DNA from 3 places in the Clostridium sp. LBM24168 genome. Region 3 is predicted to be linked to each of the others. Evidence: predicted binding sites of a transcription regulator. Region 3 holds the regulator's gene; each other region holds the start of a gene.

Region 1 (6,474 bases), 950 kb from region 3:
GCACATATTCCGGCTGCCAGAAACATTCCCGCCTGGTTGTCACCAAATCCAACAACAGGATTTATAGGCGAAGTCCCTTTTTCCATCATTGGCCCCATCACACCACCTCTTGCAAAATAGGCAGTATAGTCAAATCCTGCTTTTCCACTGTCAGGCCCCTTTTCTCCGTATCCCAATATTTGCGCAAAAATAATTCCGGGAAATTTTTTGTGAAGTGTTTCATAGTCGAATCCCCTTTTTTTCAACGATACGCTTCTTACATTTGTTATAAATACATCTGATTTCTTCAGAATTTTGTAGAGTATGTCCCTCCCATCTTCATTTTTTATATTTATACATATTCCTCTTTTATTGGAGTTCATAGTTTCAAACAGAGGATTTTCCTCTTCATCTATAGGCATTTTATAGTTTCCACCGATAATTCGTCCTGCATCTCCTGAAAGTGACTCAATCTTAGTTACATCTGCACCCCAATCAGCCAGAACCCTTGCACAACCAGGAGCTGCCACAAAGGTAGACATTTCTGCAATTTTTACTCCTTCTAAAGGTTTCCTGCAATTACCCATTAATCCATTTACTCTCCTTTACAATTGTATTTTATTAATATATTCAGCAACTCTCATGCCAATGTTACAAAAAATTATCTCATCACGCAGCATCACCATACATGGGCATTTCAATAGCTAATCAAAAATAAATTTAAAACAGTTCCATTGCAGAATGCAAAAATCCATTGCACAGTGCAATGGATTTTTCTCAAAACCTATATTATAATTGTCCTTTTTTTAACTTTCTATATATGGTAGAAGGATCTATACCAATAGCCTTGGCTGCATCCGTTACCTTGCCGTATTTATGCAGCGCCTTTTTTATGAGAGTTTCATCTATCATATCATGGGCTTCATTCAAGTTCATCAGTCCGCTCACCACTATCTTTCTATCCTGCAATTTATGTTTTTGCAGATTGTCCTTATTTCCAAGTTGAAGTATATAATAGAACTGTTCTTCCGTAGGCAAATCATCCTCACTCAATATCACAAGCCTCTCTACCACATTTTTCAACTCTCTTATATTTCCAGGCCAATCATAATCATGAAATACCTGCATCATTTTTCTATTCAATCTAATTTTTCTTCCGTACTTTTTATTGTAACTTTTAAGAAACACATGGACTAGCGAAAATATTCCAGCTCTCCTTTCTCTAAGAGGTGGAATATTTATTGGAATTACACTCAATCTGTAGTATAAGTCCTGTCTAAATTTCATATTGTCTGAAAGATCCTTCTTCGACAGGTTTGTGGCACAAATATACCTTACATCAATTTTTATGGACCTGTTGCCGCCTATGCGTTTTATCTCATTTTCCTGGAGTACTCTCAAAAGCTTAGTCTGCATTGAAATATTCATTTCACCAATTTCATCCAAAAATAGCGTTCCGCCATTTGATCCCTCAAAAAGCCCTTCTTTACCTCCTTTTTTTGCTCCTGTAAAGGCACCTTCGTCATACCCAAACAACTCTGATTCAAAAAGTTCCGGTGGAATTGCCGCACAGTTCACTGTTACAAAATTTCCATTCCTTCTACTGCTATTCTCATGGATAAATTTTGCAATTTCTTCTTTTCCCACACCAGACTCCCCTGTTATAAATATAGGCGAATCAGTTTTCGCAGCCCGAATCGCCATTTTCATTACCTGTTTCATTTTATCACTAGAATATATAAGATTTCCCCCAAGATGTTTTTCCAGATTCCTAAGTCTGTCAATATATTTCTTTTTTTGTTTTTCCGATTCTTCAAGTCTGTTTTGAAGTTCAACAAGTTCAGTTATATTCCTTCCCGTAGCAATCACTTGTTTTATGTCCCCATTTTTATCAATAATAGGAACTGCAGTATATGTAACAATTCTGCCGCTTTTATATTTTACATTCATCTCTACAGTCTTCTTATCTTCAAAAACCTTCTGTATTATGGACTCCTCCATAAATTCATTCTTTTTAAGGTCATCTATATTCTTGCCTTCAAAGAGCTTTGTATCAATTCCCGTAAGCTTGTAAAATGAAGTATTGACCCTTTCTATTATCTTGTTCCTGTTTACTACAAGAACTATTCCATCTATGCAATTAAACACAGTATTTATCTCATCAATTTTTAACTTTAAATTATTTATAATATATATATAGCAGTGAGTTGAATTGTACTGGGCTTTGTAGCTTACAATATTAACTTTACATCCATTTATATTGTAGATCTTCTCTATATGTTCTGCAGTACACACTTTCCCCTTTAGTCTTTTTAAAGTATCTTCCGCCATACCATTTGACTTCAATACTTTACCATTTAAATTCGTAACTATGCATTCTACAGGCATATTTTCTACAAAACAATCATCAATAATTACCATTTGTTTTACCTCACATTCCTTCGACTACAATAAAAAGTATAACACAAAACAATGGAAAATCGGTACGATAAAACTACATTTATACTGTTTATATAATAATTTTTGAATTCTACTCTTGTTTTTACATGCTATCATATTTGAATATTCCTCTTTTATAATTTATAATTAAGAAGTCATGTAAGTTCTATATATAGTACATCATTATATTTTATATACAATATGTAGATAAGGAGAGATATAATTGGACTCTATAAATGATATATTTAAAAGATACTATACAAACGTACTTGAAGAAGACAAATCGAAAACCGTATATGATCTATTCAAATGGAAAAAAGTTGATGTCTTTTTAAAGGACTATAAAACAAACAAAGTGCTTGTAGACATGAAGGATCTTGAATTTCCGGAGCATTACTCTCAAAATGCCTGCGATATAATAGCCTCAAAGTATTTCAGAAAAGCCGGAGTCCCAGGAAAGCTGGGTTATGAAAACAGTATGAGGACAGTTGCAAACAGGCTTGTAAACTTCTGGTGCCAGGCCCTAAAAGATGAAAATTTAATAACCACGGAAGAGGAAGCACAGATATTTTATGATGAATGCGTCTATGCCCTCCTGAACCAGATGTATGCTCCAAATTCCCCGCAGTGGTTTAATACCGGACTTAAATTATCCTACGGGATAGAAGGTGCGAAACAGGGAAACTACTATTTTGACGAAAAGGAAAACAAAGTAGTGGAATGTTGTGACAATTACACAAGAACCCAGGCTTCGGCTTGTTTTATACTCTCCATAGAAGATAAACTTCTTGGTCCGCATTCCATTTCAGATCAATTCGTCACAGAGACAAAACTTTTCAAAGGTGGCTCCGGTACTGGAAGCAACTTCTCCAGTATAAGGGCAAAAGGGGAGAAGCTCTCTGGCGGTGGTGCATCATCAGGTCTTATGAGCTTTTTGAAGGCACTGGATAGAAATGCAGGTGCAATTAAATCTGGAGGAACAACAAGAAGAGCTGCCAAAATGGTATGCCTTGATGTTGACCATCCTGAGATCATGGATTTTATAACATGGAAATCAAAAGAGGAAGACAAAGTGAGAGCTCTTGGCAAAATGGGTTATGACATGGATATTGATGGAGAAGCGTATGAAACGGTATCCGGTCAAAACAGCAACAACTCCATTAGATTTTCAAATGATTTTATGCATAAGGTGGAAAACCTTAACGAAAGCCCTGATGAAACTATAGAACTGACAGGAAGAGTTGATTCCAAAATCACAAGGGAGGAAAAAGTAAAGAACTTATGGGAAGCTTTTAACACATCTGCATGGAAATGCGCGGATCCGGCTCCTCAGTTCAGCGATACCTTTAACGCATGGCACACATGCCCTGCCGGAGAAGATGGAAATCTAAATGCCAAATACAATAAAATTAACTCTACCAATCCATGTGGTGAATATGCCTTCCTGGATGACACCTCCTGTAACCTTGCATCCATAAACATATACAAATTTTATGACATAAATACAGGACATTTTGATATTCAGGGCTATCTCCACATAATACACCTTGTGCAGTTAATTTTGGAAGCATCCATACACTGGGGACAATTTCCTACAGAGAATATAGCAAGAAAGACCTACCTTTTCAGGACAACAGGATTGGGCATATCAAATATAGCCTCCCTTCTCATGGTTATGGGATATCCCTATGATTCCAATGAGGCAAGGACTCTTACATCATCACTTATAGGAATATTGACAGGTGAGTCCTATTATACATCATCACTTATGGCAAAAAAGATAGGTTCCTTCAAAAAATTCAATACAAATAAGCCTTATATGATGAGGGTAATCAGGAATCATTCCAGAGCCGCCGGTGTGGACCTGGAAAAACTTACTGAAAATGACAAGGTCAAGTATGAAAACAACTTTGAAAATCTAGATTATACCCCTTTAACGGTGGATCACAATCTGCTGGAGAAGGAGGGATTATACTATATAAGCAGACAGCTCAAGGAAAGTTTTATAAATGCTTTTAAAAGTGGGCAGATTTCGGGTTATAGAAACGCACAGGTTTCAGTTATTGCCCCTACTGGTACCATCTCTTTTGCAATGGACTGTGGAGCTACTTCCATTGAACCATTTTTCAGTCATATAGTATATAAAAAATTGTCTGGTGGAGGTTTTATGACAATAATAAATCCTGTAATAACTGAAGCTTTTAAAAAGCTTGGCTACAGCAAGGAAGAAATAGAAGACATTATGGACTACGTACTGGAAAAAGAAAATGTAACAAAAGATGGTTTTACCTATGAAAAGATACTCGATGGTAAGATAGAAGGTGCTCCACACCTGAAAGATGAGCATATAGCAGTATTTGATACCTCAAACAAATGTGGAAGCGGAGAAAGGTACATTTCACCAATGGGACACGTAAAAATGGTAGCAGCTATAACTCCTCTCATATCCGGCGCAGTATCAAAGACAGTCAACCTTCCAAAGGATGCCTCAGTTCAGGATTTCAAGGATGTAGTCCTGTCTTCCTGGAAACTTGGAGTGAAAGGCATAACATTGTACAGGGATTCATCAAAGGCTGCCCAGCCCCTCAATACCACGCTTTCTGATACGGATGATATAAAACTGGAAGATCTCACTTATGGTCAGCTTCTGGATAAGGTAAAAAAACTTCAAAAAGGCGTGAGATATACAAAACGTGAAAAGCCTGTAGGAATAAGAAGAGGAACCACACATCCTGCACAAATAGATGATGTCAAAATATATACTACGGTAAACAGACGTTCCAACGGTGAAATATCGGAGATATATATAACTACAGATAGAGAAGGTACTATAATAACCGGTCTTTTGAATTCACTGTCGAAATCTATTTCGGTAATGCTGCAATATCATGTACCTCCTCAGGATATTGCAAGAATGCTGAGAGGCCAAAAATATGAACCATATGGATTTGTACAAAAACACCCTTATATAAAATATGTATCCTCAATTTCAGACCTCATAAGCAAAGTAATTGATATAGAACTTGGTGACTTTTCAAGATGCCAGGTTAAACCTGAAAATTATGATGGTAAAGATGAATTGGATGATTCAAATATAAATTATTCACGTATTAAGGTAAATAAGGTACAGGGGGAAAGGGTATATGGTTCTGTTTGTCCAACATGTTCCAGTACAAGAATGGTTAGAAACGGCACCTGTATGGTTTGTCTGGACTGCGGCTCTACAACGGGATGCAGTTAATCAGAAAGGTGAAATAATTTAAAATGTTAAAGGCTGTTTTTCTTAAAAGAAAAACAGCCTTTGTCTTTTTACACTTTTGTGTAAAAAAAAGCCTACATGGGGGAGCATGTGGCTAAATAGGGGATATTATTTAATGAAACTCTGTCTCATTACTAAAATAGCATACCATCAATTCTCCTATATGTCAATATATTTTCTTAAAAATGTTATATTTCGACAAATAAATTCCAACAAAGCACATTATTTATTATCTTTGCGGGCTCTATTTGGTTTAGCCTTAGGTCTTATTTTTATATCTTTTGCTTTATTCTTTCTTCCTGCATACATTACACCGTTATGTAAGTCAAGAAACCAGAGAAAAAATATGACAAAAAGTCCACTGGATATATACTGCAATATTGAATTATTATTCGTACTCTTTTTAAGAACTATGGCTACAGCACCCGGAAGTAAAAAAGAAATTACCGCTAATAAAAGAATAATTATTTTATTAGGGTGAAATTTCACAAGCACATATTTTTTTAGTAATCTATATACTACTATAAATATTACTGCTATAAATATTATTTGAGCTATTAACGTTTTCCATAACATGTATTTCACTCCTCCATAACTATTAGATATATCATCTATATAATAACATATTATTATATCCTTTTTCTAAAAATGTTATCGGTTTATTATATATATTAAATCATCATTGACTTTAATAATTACATAATGATAATATTTACTATATAATAATATTTACTATATTAGGGGAGAGGCGCATTTTTATCATGAAAAACATTTTCAAACTTAATTCTGTAAAAAAG
Region 2 (6,474 bases), 1.3 Mb from region 3:
GAAGCTAAAGACAATTTTTTTGAGGATCTGATAGAAGGATTTAAAGAAACCTCGAATATAAGTAAGGAGTTAAAAAGATGCAAATGGTATAAGGTACCTGCAAGGTCTATACAAGATATGCAGGATGTGACTAATTATAATAAGTATACATTTGTTTATTATCCTATGACAGCCTATTATAATTATATAGAAAATTATTATCATTTCTTGATTGGATATAAGTATGATAAAAATAAAAATGTAAAATATATAATTTATGGAATACCGGGTACAAAAAATAAGGAAGAGCAACCTTATGGGGGTAGATCTGGCTTTGTAACATGGATTCCTCAAAAAGGTAAAAATAAGTTGGGATACTGGCTTATGTTTTATGACTTTAGAACAGGAACTGTTGATATCCCAGTAAAAGATGACAGTATATGCAGATAGTAACAATAAATAGAAAAAAATTAGGAATTACAATTATTTTAATAGGAATTATGATTTTAATTCTGGGGTTTGCAAAGGGTTTTGAGAGCAGATTGAAGTTTACATCCTTAATTCAAAATGATGTGAATTCTCTATCTGAATATACAGAATTAAATGGTAGGATAAAATATAAGCTCCCATCTGAATGGCAGGTTAGAAAACAGAATATGTTTGGAGATGAGATATTATGCCATACTGACTTTGAAAGTAAGGATGATAAAATAAGAGGATTTTTCCAAGTATGGAAGTTAAATGGAGATTTAAAGACATTTTTAAAAAACAGTAAAATAATATCTGATAAACAAAATCTATATAAATATTACTCCTTAAAAAATATAGATTTAGATAAAAGAAAAGGGTATCTACTTAAATATGATATTACAAAATCAGTTGGGGGCAGTTATATAGGAGAAGAATATTTTATAAAAAACGGTGATGAGTTTTATAGGTTTTCTTTCTTTGTGAAAGAAGAAGATTTTAAGGAAAATATGTCTGATATTTTTAAAACTGTGGTGAAGACTTTAAAATACAATTAAACTGCCTTCCTTTCAAGTTTATTTATTGAAAGGGAACTTTTTTTATTTTAGAATATGCTATAATGTTTATTAGGATTTTTAAGGTATAATATATTCATGAAGGGAAGTAGTAGGAAAATGAGTAATTGTGATGATTGTCCAGGCAATTCAAATTGCAATGTAGATAATAAAAATAAATGTTCGAAGATGGTCCCAAAGTTTGGTCATATCAAGCATATAATAGGAATTATGAGTGGAAAAGGAGGAGTCGGAAAATCAACTGTTACAGGATCACTTGCGATAAAGTTGAGATACAAGGGATATAAGGTAGGCGTTCTGGATGGGGATATAACAGGACCATCCATGCCGCGATTTTTTGGAATAAATGAGGAAAGGGCAAAGATAATTACTACAAATAATAGCCAGGATGTAAAGTTTTCTACTGTGAATACACATTTGGGAATTGAGGTCATATCATTAAATCTCTTAACTGAAAAAGAAGAACAGCCGGTTATATGGAGGGGACCTGTAATTACAGGTGTATTAACGCAGATGTATTCTGACACAGAATGGGGCGATCTAGATTATCTTCTTATAGATATGCCGCCGGGAACAGGAGATGTAGCACTTACTATAATGCAGGATATACCTTTGGATGGAATTGTAATTGTATCAACTCCACAGGATATGGTGTCAATGATAGTTAAAAAGGTTGTTATAATGGCTGAAAAGATGAATATAAATATAATTGGAGCGGTGGAAAATATGTCATATGTAAAATGCAGAAACTGTAATGAAAAAATAAGACTATTTAGTGAAAAATCTGCTAGTGAACAGGCTGCATATTTGGGATTACCACTTCTTGATGAAATACCCATGGATTTAGAACTTGTAAGTAAAATGGAAGAAGGAAAAGTTGAACAGTACATATCTAAATCTCCAGATTATAATAATTTAGTTGATAATTTTATGACCAGATTGAAAATATAGAATTAAATTTTGTGAATATATGTATATTCTTAATAAAATTAACAAACAATTATATTGTTAATTTTATTAAGAAAGCGGTGAATGTTATGAAGGCAGTAGTGGATAAAGATCTCTGTATAGGTTGTGGTATGTGCCCTAGTGCATGCCCAGAGGTCTTCACAATGGAAGACGATGGAAAAGCTGGAACTTTGGTAAGTGAAGTGCCCGGTACTTCAGAGGATTCAGCAGAGGATGCAAGAGATGGATGTCCTGTAAGTGCAATATCCATAGAAGAATAATTTTATAGAGTAGTTTTAAAAGCTGTGCAAAATTTGCACAGCTTTTAAAATTCTATTTATTAATAGAATTATGAAAAGTTTTCTTCTTTAAAATAGATTCCAGCTGTCTAAAGGGAAGTGCAGCTATTATGACTATACATATAATTCCTTCTATTAGCATAAAGCTTCCGTTTAATGATATTGAATATATTACAGGAGACATTCCTTTTGGAGCAAAGCTTCCAAAAAATAAAACTCCGGATATAAAATGACATATGAACCGCATAAATATCGCGGCTGCTGTACCTAGCAGTTTGTGATTACTAAAATAACCGGCTATGCCAAGTGCCATAAAAGGAAGTGGATAATCAAATAAAACTTGTACGGGCTGAAGTATGTAAGGATCAAGAATTAAAGTTATAATTCCATATAGGAACCCCGTTAAAAAGCCTACTTCAGGTCCATATAGAAATGCCATAAGCAATATAGGCACCATGCTACCAAGGGTTATACTTCCTCCCTGGGGGAAATGATATATTCTAAATATTTTAAGTATAGTAGCGAGAGCCAAAGCAATACCTATCTGGGTTATAAGTTGGGTTGAAAAACATATCTTTTTCACTTTAGCAATAAATATAATAATGGCAATTAGAGCTATAAGTGCAAATAGAGAACTTGGATGTGAACTTATTTCTGTAAGATTTTTTAATAGAAACATAATAAAAGATACCTCCTTAAACATATGCTTTGAGGTACCTAAAAAGTAAAATCCAACTTTTATAAAATATAATAAGAATATATTAAATATAAATTAGCTTCCCTACGCTGGTATTATCCAGATCAGGTAAAGGGTTAATAAAATATTTCTCAGCTTTAAAAAGCACCCCTAGCATTAATATAATTATAGTATATAAATACATATAATTCAACAAATAGGAGGTGTTGATATATTTATAAAACTTTTTCCTGTCATTTTCATTTGAGATGGTTCTATATCTATTTTATCGCCTATTTTGCAGTTGTAAGGTAATTGTGATATCGCAATACTTAGTGTTGTTCCATCTATTAAAGCTATAACAGCTTCTGTAGAGGTTGCTTCTATTATTTTACCTTTCATTGTTTCTCTCCTCATAATAAAAGATATTTTTAATTAATTGATTAATGTAGTATAATAATTTAGCATGTTTAAAAATCTTTGGATATAATTATTTTGTGAAATATATAGTTAATTATTCTAAAAAGTATAATTTCGTAATTAAAATAAGATATTTGAAGGCAGGTTTAACTTAGATTTGTTAATTGATGTATGTGGCATTTTATATAAATTGATATTCCAGTAATTGAATAGTATAATTACATTGTTACACAATATATAGTATTTAGGAGGAGCATTGTATGCTACATGTTGTAAAAAGAGATGGAAGAAAAGTAGAATTTAATTCTATTAAAATAACTAATGCCATAAAGGGATCTTCTGATGAAATAGGTTATGATCTAAAAGAAAGTGAATTCATTGATCTAACTCAGAAGGTTATAAGGCACATAGAAAATTTAAATTTACAAGAAATAAATGTAGAGGATATACAAAATATAGTTGAAGAAGTCCTTATGAGAAGAGGATATACTGAAATAGGGTTTGCATATTCCAATTATAGAAGGGATAGAAACAATATAAGGGAAATAAAGTCAGAACTTATGAAAGCTATTGATAAAATAGGAATAGAAACAGATAGAGACAATGCAAATGTTGGAAATAATTATAGTTCTAAACTTCTAAGAATAGCAAGCGAATCAAATAAATGGCACAATTTGGCTAAAATGCCGAAATATTTAGCAAAAGCACATGAAAATGGAGATATATATTATCATGATCTTGATTCTTATAATTTAAGTGTTAATTGTCTGCATATACCTACTAAAGAGATACTTTTGAAAGGATTTAATACTGGTTATGGATATATTAGATATCCTAAGAGGATAGAATCGGCGGCTGAACTTTCATGTATATTACTTCAATCATCACAAAATGATATGTTTGGGGGACAATCTCATCCGGATTTTGATAATGATATGTCCATTTTTATTGAGCCCACTAGACAGGAAATAATAAAAGATTTAAGAGAGCTGGAAGTGGGAGAAGATAAAATAGGTGAAATATCCGAAAAAAAGCTTAGAAGAAGCATAGAGCAAGCTATGCAGGGTATAATTTATAACTTAAATACCATGCACTCCAGGGCAGGATCTCAGGTTCCATTTAGTTCTATTAATTTAGGTATACCTAGGACTAAAGATTCAGCACTTATATGTGAAGTATTTTTGACTGAATATGAAAAAGGACTTGGACAAGGTGAACAGCCTATATTTCCAAACATAATATTTAGAGTAAAGGATGGTGTCAACAAAAAAGAGGGAGATCCATATTACTATCTGTTTAGAATTGCCTGTAGAGTAGCAGCAAAGAGAATGAATCCTACTTTTATGAATATGGATGCTAATTTCAATAAGTTTTATTATGACCAAGGTATAATTCCATCAACTATGGGATGTAGAACATATGTATGTTCTAATGTAAATGGTGAGGCTGGTCCAAAAGGAAGGGGAAATATAGCTCCGACAACTATTAATCTTCCGAGAATAGCAATTATATCTAAGGGAAATTTAGATAAATTTTTCAAACTTTTAAATGATAGGTTGAATTTATCAAAAGAATCTTTAATTCATAGATATAATACATTAAAGAAATTAAAAGTGAAAGATCTGCCTTTTGTTGCAGGACAGAAACTTATGAAAGGAGCTGAAGATTTAGGAGAAGAGGATTCTATAGAACCAATATTAAAACAGGGAACATGGGCAATAGGATTTATTGGACTTGCTGAGGCACTTAAAGCACTCACGGGAAAGCATCATGGAGAAAGTGAAAAAGCAAGAAAACTTGGACTGAAAATTGTAAATTATATTAGGGATTATACTGATAAACTAACAGGAGAGACCCATCTCAACTGGAGTTGTTATGCTACTCCTGCAGAAGGTCTGAGTGGCAAATTCATAGCTAAAGATAAAAAAGTATTTGGGGAAATTAAAGGGGTTACAGATAAAGATTATTATACCAATTCTTATCACGTACCTGTAAATTTTCCTATATCCATAAAAAATAAAATTGATATTGAAGCACCTTATCATAAATTATGCAACGGAGGACATATAAGTTATATAGAACTTGATGACTATCCATCGGAGGATGTAGTTTATGATATAATAAATTATGCTTATACTAGAACCAACATAAGCTATATAGGTATAAATTTTCACATAAGATACTGCAAGGACTGTGGAACTTATGTACATGATGAAAATATTTGTCCTAAGTGTGGAAATAGTAATTTTCAGGGTATATCGAGAGTTACAGGTTATCTTTCATTAGATGAGAGGTTTGGAGAAGGAAAAGTGGCGGAGAGAAAAGATAGAATATCACAGTCTACAGGGAAAAGAATTTATTTTTAAAAGTAGGAGAAAATATTATGAAAGATAAATTTGTTAGATTGGCGGGAATTGCTTACGAAAGTCTGGTAAATGGACCTGGACTTAGGAGAGTATTTTTTGCTCAAGGATGTGGACATAATTGCAAAGGTTGTTTTAACCAATCCACTCATGATTTTAAAGGTGGCGAATTAAAAAATATAAATGACCTAGTTCAAGATATTTCTGAGAATCCTATGATAAAAGGAGTTACTTTTTCAGGTGGAGATCCTTTTTATCAAATAGAGGCTTTTGGCTATATGGCTGAAAAGATTAAAGAACTAAAATTAAATATATGGTGTTATACAGGGTATAAATTTGAGTATATACTTGATAATATGTCTCAAGGATCCGGTATGAATCTCCTTAAAAATGTAGATGTACTTGTAGATGGAAAATTTGATAAAGATAAAATGGGTGCCTCACTTAGATTTAGAGGATCCAGTAACCAGAGGATTATAGATGTGCAAGCAAGTTTAAATTCTCAAAGCATAATATTAATGCAATTTTGATACTTCATATAAGGAAGTGATATTATGGAAAGTAATTCAGAAATAGAAGTCTGTTCTTGTAATGAAATTCATGAGGAATGCATAGATATTGTTAAGAATAGTATGCTTCCCGAGGAGATTTTTTTAAAATTATCTTCTCTGTTTAAAGTTTTAGGAGATCATACTAGGATAAAGATAATATATGCTTTGTTTAAAAAGGAATTATGTGTGTGTGAT
Region 3 (6,474 bases):
CTTTTTAACTTCCCCAGCAACTACCATAAATCCTCTTCCAAACTCTCCGGCCCTGGCAGCTTCAATATGAGCATTTAAGGCAAGTATATTCGTCTTTTTTGATACCTTTCTGATTTCATTTAACATCTTGGATATATTATTCACAACCTTTATTGTTTCCAGTGAATTTTTAAGTTTTTTACTTGATTCTGTATAATAAATTTTCAAATTTTCTCTTGATTTTTCTATATTATCTCTTATATATACAGCTTTTTTATTCATTTCATCAGACAAATTCAATCCAGCACTGGCTTCGTCAACGGTTTTTTCTACCATTTGTTTAACCAGACATACCTTTTCACCCACATTTTCAATAGATACTAATGTTTCCTGCATATTTGTGGTTATTTCATCAGACATATTAGATACCGTTTCAATGTCAACCTGTGATTCCTGAAACATCTGATTTACATAGTTACTGGACTCTAATGCAGTGCAACTCCCTTTTTTAGCATGTCTTATCATGTTTCCTATATTTTCCAAAGCAGAATTCAGGTCATTTACAGTTTGTCCAAACTCATCTTTGCTCTTTATATCTATTTTATATTCCAAATTGAAATTGGATAATTCTTCGGCATATTTTCTTATTTTTACCAGAGGTTTTCTTATTTGTCTCGCTATAATGCTACCAATAAAAATTCCTATCAATATAAATATTATTGTAGCAGTTATCATCTTATATTTAAGTACATTTACAGAAATAAATACTTCTTCTTTAGCTATAGTAATTCCTAAATACCAGTTCATCTCCGGTATAGGTGAATAAGCCAGAAGCATATACTTTCCATTTTCTTTATAATACCCAGATCCACTTTTACCTTGTATCATCTTTTTTTCAAGATTTGATAGTTCTATAAGTGATTTATCTTTTTCTGCATTTTTTATAGTATTATCTTTATTTAAAACTAAAGTTAAATTCTTATGTATTACCTTATTTCCACTTTTATCAATTATAAAACAATATCCACTTGCACCAACCTTCATTCTTTGGACAAGTTTATTTAATTCTGCAGTGCTTATATTTGAAAATAGAACTCCTACAATTTTGTTATTATCATTTTTTATTGGAACTGCCACTGCTATTATTTGATCTCCATTAACATTAAAGTATGGTCCATCAATCTTAGGTTTCCCCTGTAGGGCCGTTTTTAGATAAGCCGACTCGTTGCTATTCAAATCTATATTTGTTTTCCCGCCGGTTTGCATATAGGCTAATCCATTTAAATCCATTACATTAAGACTTGAATAGTTTAATTCTTCAGCTCTTTTGGCTAAAACTGGAATTTGAATTTTAGGATCCATCGATCTTATTTCCGTTCTATTTGCTATTTCAATCATTGCTTTAACTTGCTGCTGTAACATTGAATCTATTAATTTAGATGACTCTCCAGCCTTGTCCTGAAGTGAAGATTTTATATTTTGTTCCATAGCTGTGTAAGAACTATGATAAGATATTAATCCAATAACTCCACAAATTGCTATTACCAATACTCCAATTTGGGCAATTATTTTTATTCCAACACTATTTAAAAATGATAAATCAATCAAATTGATTTTTTTCTTTTTGGCAGATATTTTTTCTTTTAATTTGTCAAATATTTTTTCTTTCATACCACTGAATATATGTACAAACTTAAAATTGAACATCTTTTTCATGTCAATTCCTCCAAATATCGTTAATTTATAATGTTAATCATACAATTGATATCAAAAATAACATAGCTGCTATTTTTGTTCTTTTTTGCTTTTTTCTTAATCTTGCTCATATGCATACCGATCTCGTCAATTTCCTTAAATCTAGTAAAGTTTCCATACATACACCCCAATGCTATAGACGTTAGAGGAAAAATATCTTTATTGCCCTTTCTATCCAAAGATTCAATGTATCCATTACTTTTATCTTTCTCATTAAAAAAATCAAGTATTTTTGAATCAAATTTTGAAATTATACTTTGGCACAATTTCTCACATATTTCTTTTTCATTTTCAATTATACATACAAAATCGTCTCCTCCTATATGGCCTACAAAACCATTGTATGTACAAAATTTCTTAGTTTGTTCTTCTATAAGTCTGGCAGTAAATTTTAAAACTTTATCTCCATTTTCAAAACCATATGTATCATTATATATTTTAAAATTATTTAAATCTGCATAAATCAAAAAAAAATTAGCATTATGATGCAGCATATTATAAATATTTTCATTTATAATTTCATTTCCAGGAAGTCCTGTTAGTGGATTCAAATTTTTAGCACGGTTTTTTTCAAATTCTAAAGTATACTCAAGTAAATTTTTAATTGTGACAATTCCATAGTATTTATTTCCTTTTGTAACTATAACATAATCATATATTTTTTTAGAAGGTCTATCCATTGCAATTTTTGATGCATCGCTTATGGAAGTATAATAATCTACTATCAAAGGCGAAGAATCCATAACTAAGGATACAGAGCGTTTTGAAAAAACTGAAAGGCCATATTGAGTAGCAAGCGCATAGTCAAGATCATGCTGCATAATCAATCCTATGGGATATCCACTTTCTTCAATACATGCCCCCATAATTCCTGAATTATCAAAGAATTTTTTAATGTCTTTGCTTTTGGTCACCAGCGAGAAAGCTGGATTCTTTATTGCAATGCTGCCAACATAATTTTTTTCAAATTTATTGCTTTGTATTTTACTGTATTTCATTATTTTTTTTCTTACATTTTCAGAAATATCAAGAAATGTTCCCGAAGGTCTTTGAATAAAGTATCCCTGACCTATAGTAACACCAAGGTTTATCAATTTCAAAAGCTCACTTTCAGTTTCAATTCCTTCTGCAATAATTTCCATATTTGTAGAATGAGCTAGCTCCAAAAATGTCTTTACAAGTTTTTGTTTGAATATATCCTTATCTATTCCTTTAATAAATGATATATCAATCTTAACATAGTGAGGTCTTGTTTCCATCAAAGTTTTAAGTCCCGAATAGCCTGTACCCATATCATCGATTGCAATTTTATATCCCTGATTAATATAATTATCAAGTGCTACTTTAAAACTTTTATAATCTTCTATAGCAGTTTTCTCTGTTATTTCAAAAATAATTGAGTTTGAAGATATACCATTCTCTTTTAAAAATTCTTTTGTAAATCCACTTTTGAACCTGTCATCTTTAAATATTCTAGGATCTACGTTTATAAATAATAGTTTATCCTTATCTATCCTATTAGCTTTTTCTATAGCTTTTAATCTGCATAGTAACTCAAGATCCCAAACTCTATTGCAGCTTTCTGCTACTGAAAAAAGCTTATTTGGAAAATGCAAAATTGAATCTTCCGGTCCTCTACTTAAAGCTTCATATCCTATAATAGAAGCATCTTTGAGAGATACAATAGGTTGAAATACTGTACTAATGCTTCCACAAGATAATATCCTATCCAGTTCGAGTTCATATTGTAGATTCATTCTAACTCACCCCGCATACCGACTTCTTAGAAAATTATACAATTCTTATATTAAATGCTTACTAATTATTTGTTAAATTTAGTTAATATACTCATAATATAACTACGCAATCGAGTAGGAGCTGAATAATTATTTTATTCAGCGACCTCTCACACCACTGTGCGTACCGTTCGGTACACAGCGGTTCAATAAGAATTACCTAATTATAGATATCTTTCGGTTAATGTTATAAAGCCTTGCTTTTTAAGATATTTATTAGATAGTGTCTTTGATAGAATAGGGCTGCAGGATATCCTCCAGTAGCCTTTTCTTGTATTTGCATATTCCCAAGCTTTATATTCATCAATACCAAGCCTTTTAAGATTATCGTGTTTTGTTTTGAGTTTTTTCCATTGTTTCCAATAACACATCCTAATCCTTCTTCTAAGCCACTCATCTAACGTCTTTGTACTTTTCATATCTGCCAGTTTGAAGTAGTTAATCCATACCTTTATTGTTGATTTAGCTACGCCATATTCACGATTTATCTCACTTAGTGACTTCCCTAAATTGTAAAGTTCCACTATAGTATTTTTGAAATCTTTTGTGTATCTCTTAGATCTATTTGACATTATGTAGACACTTCCTTTTCTCTATTTTATATTGTTCGAATTTTGTGTCTACATTTTTATACTAGCACCATAAAGCAGCGACTTTCAAGTCGCACACTATGACATCTGCTGACTTCTGACAGTTCAGCCACACATTACTGTATGGGTTATTATTTCTAAATTCATATCTATAACTTATCTGTCAGACCAGAGTTTTGCTGCCGACTTCCTTCAGATTCCACGTCACCATGGACACCCTTGTCTTAAGCTGTGCACTTGGCACTATCAACCCGTGCTTGGGACTTTCACCCATTAGATTGCACCCATGCTGGGCGCACATAAAAAATAGACGATATTTAAATATATCGTCTATTTTTTCGAAATAAGATTTTTAATTTCCTCCATAAATGTATTTATGTCCTTAAACTGTCTATATACAGATGCAAATCTTACATAGGAGACCTCATCAATATCCTTAAGTCTTTTCATCACCATTTCACCTATATCGGAAGAACTTATTTCAGTTATCATTTTATTATTTATACTTTTCTCAATATCATCTGTTATACTTTCAAGCTGCTGCCTAGAAACAGGTCTTTTTTGACATGCTTTTATAAGTCCGTTTAATATCTTATTTCTGTCAAAATATTCTCTATCCATAGTTTTCTTTATAACCAGTATTGGCAGATCTTCGATTTTCTCATAAGTAGTATACCTTCTCTTACAGCCTAAGCACTCTCTTCTTCTTCTAATAGCTTTATTGTCCTCAGTAGATCTGGAATCAACAACTTTACTTTCTACATATCCACAATAAGGGCATTTCATTTATTTCACGTCCTTTTATATCTATATATAATTTATATTATACTCTCTTTTCGCTAAATTTTCATCAATCTTTAGACATATATAGATACTTAATAAAACAAACATGCTCTAAGTTAATACATTTTCTGCATCTACAAGTAATACATCTATTCCTATCTTTTTTACATTGTCCCAAGGTAATTCTACATCATCATTTTTACCAAACCAACTTATTTTAGATGTTTGAGATGGTAATATTATAGATAGTATCCTGCTATTCTCACAATCTATTTTTAGATCCTTTATAAAGCCCAGCTTTGCTCCTGTGTTTATATCTATAATTTCCATAGATCTCAAACTTGCCAATGAGTATAATGAATTTTCTTCTTCAATATTATTTTCCATATATGTAAGCACCCCCCAACAACTATATAAAATCTAATATATTATATTTATATATATTTTTTCATATGTCTTAAAGCTGTTTTTTCCAGTCTTGATACTTGAGCCTGTGATATTCCTATTTCTTCTGCCACCTCCATCTGTGTTCTTCCATCAAAGAATCTGAGATTTAATATTAGTTTTTCTCTGTCATTTAACTTTTTCATTGCCTCTTTTATGGATATATCTTCAAGCCAGTTTTCATCCACATTTTTTCTATCACTTATTTGATCCATAACATATATAGCATCTCCGCCATCACGATATATTGGTTCAAACAGCGAAACAGGATCTTGAATTGCATCCAATGCAAATACTACTTCTTCTCTTGGCATATCTAATTCTTTCGATATTTGTGATATTGTAGGTTCCTTGTTGTTTTCCCTTACAAGCTTATCTCTTGCCTGAAGTGCCTTATAAGCTATATCTCTAAGGGACCTACTTACTCTTATAGAATTATTATCCCTTAAATATCTCCTTATTTCACCTATAATCATAGGAACTGCATAGGTAGAAAATTTTACATTTTGCTTCAAATCAAAATTATCTATTGCCTTTATAAGTCCCACACATCCCACCTGAAAGAGATCATCCGCATTTTCACCCCTATTGTTGAATCTTTGTATTACACTCAATACAAGTCTCAAATTTCCTTTTATGAATTTTTCTCTAGCTTTAAGATCTCCATCTCTAGTCTTAATTAAAAGTTCCTTCATTTCACTTTCCTTAAGAACTGGCAATTTTGATGTATTTACGCCGCAAATTTCAACTTTGTTAATTATCATGCAATCAGCCCCTTTAGAATATATAGCATTTTAAGTATTTACTAAGAAGCTGTATTTTATACTAAAGACAAGCTCATAACATTTTATTTATTTCTTTTTTTAAACGCTTTATTATCCTTTTTTCAAGTCTTGATATGTAAGATTGAGATATACCAAGCATATCAGCTACTTCCTTCTGGGTTTTTTCACTATATCCATTTAATCCGAACCTTAAATTTACTATTTTTCTTTCCCTCTCGCTTAACTTTTTCATAGCTATTACTAAAAGTTCTTTGTCTACTTCATCTTCAATAAGATCATACACAATATCATTTTCCGTACCTAATATATCAGATAATAACAATTCATTTCCATCCCAATCCA

Evidence for each region. The regulator NrdR, encoded in region 3, represses ribonucleotide reductase genes. The targets are predictions, from matches to a motif close to CACNANATNTNGTG.
Region 1: a site for NrdR is predicted at 2,583-2,596, ahead of ACSVC9_RS01125 (vitamin B12-dependent ribonucleotide reductase). Genes of this name have one in related genera too.
Region 2: a site for NrdR is predicted at 3,595-3,608, ahead of nrdD (anaerobic ribonucleoside-triphosphate reductase). Genes of this name have one in related genera too.

What each region holds. Positions count from the first base shown of each region.
Region 1 covers NZ_CP196861.1:235,141-241,614, reverse strand. Annotated here, with positions in the region: gene ACSVC9_RS01135 (CaiB/BaiF CoA transferase family protein) at 1-566, opposite strand, end outside; gene ACSVC9_RS01130 (sigma-54 interaction domain-containing protein) at 769-2,400, opposite strand; gene ACSVC9_RS01125 (vitamin B12-dependent ribonucleotide reductase) at 2,642-5,659, shown strand; gene ACSVC9_RS01120 (hypothetical protein) at 5,900-6,253, opposite strand; gene ACSVC9_RS01115 (methyl-accepting chemotaxis protein) at 6,439-6,474, shown strand, end outside.
Region 2 covers NZ_CP196861.1:3,050,731-3,057,204, forward strand. Annotated here, with positions in the region: gene ACSVC9_RS15225 (DUF7922 domain-containing protein) at 1-429, shown strand, start outside; gene ACSVC9_RS15230 (PsbP-related protein) at 420-1,004, shown strand; gene ACSVC9_RS15235 (Mrp/NBP35 family ATP-binding protein) at 1,122-1,973, shown strand; gene ACSVC9_RS15240 (ferredoxin) at 2,060-2,251, shown strand; gene thiT (energy-coupled thiamine transporter ThiT) at 2,304-2,948, opposite strand; TPP riboswitch at 3,031-3,128, opposite strand; gene ACSVC9_RS15250 (hypothetical protein) at 3,156-3,347, opposite strand; gene nrdD (anaerobic ribonucleoside-triphosphate reductase) at 3,626-5,731, shown strand; gene nrdG (anaerobic ribonucleoside-triphosphate reductase activating protein) at 5,749-6,258, shown strand; gene ACSVC9_RS15265 (ArsR/SmtB family transcription factor) at 6,283-6,474, shown strand, end outside.
Region 3 covers NZ_CP196861.1:1,188,413-1,194,886, reverse strand. Annotated here, with positions in the region: gene ACSVC9_RS05975 (methyl-accepting chemotaxis protein) at 1-1,695, opposite strand, end outside; gene ACSVC9_RS05970 (EAL domain-containing protein) at 1,716-3,491, opposite strand; gene ACSVC9_RS05965 (group II intron maturase-specific domain-containing protein) at 3,695-4,102, opposite strand; gene nrdR (transcriptional regulator NrdR) at 4,451-4,906, opposite strand; gene ACSVC9_RS05955 (YlmC/YmxH family sporulation protein) at 5,015-5,290, opposite strand; gene sigG (RNA polymerase sporulation sigma factor SigG) at 5,338-6,111, opposite strand; gene sigE (RNA polymerase sporulation sigma factor SigE) at 6,185-6,474, opposite strand, start outside.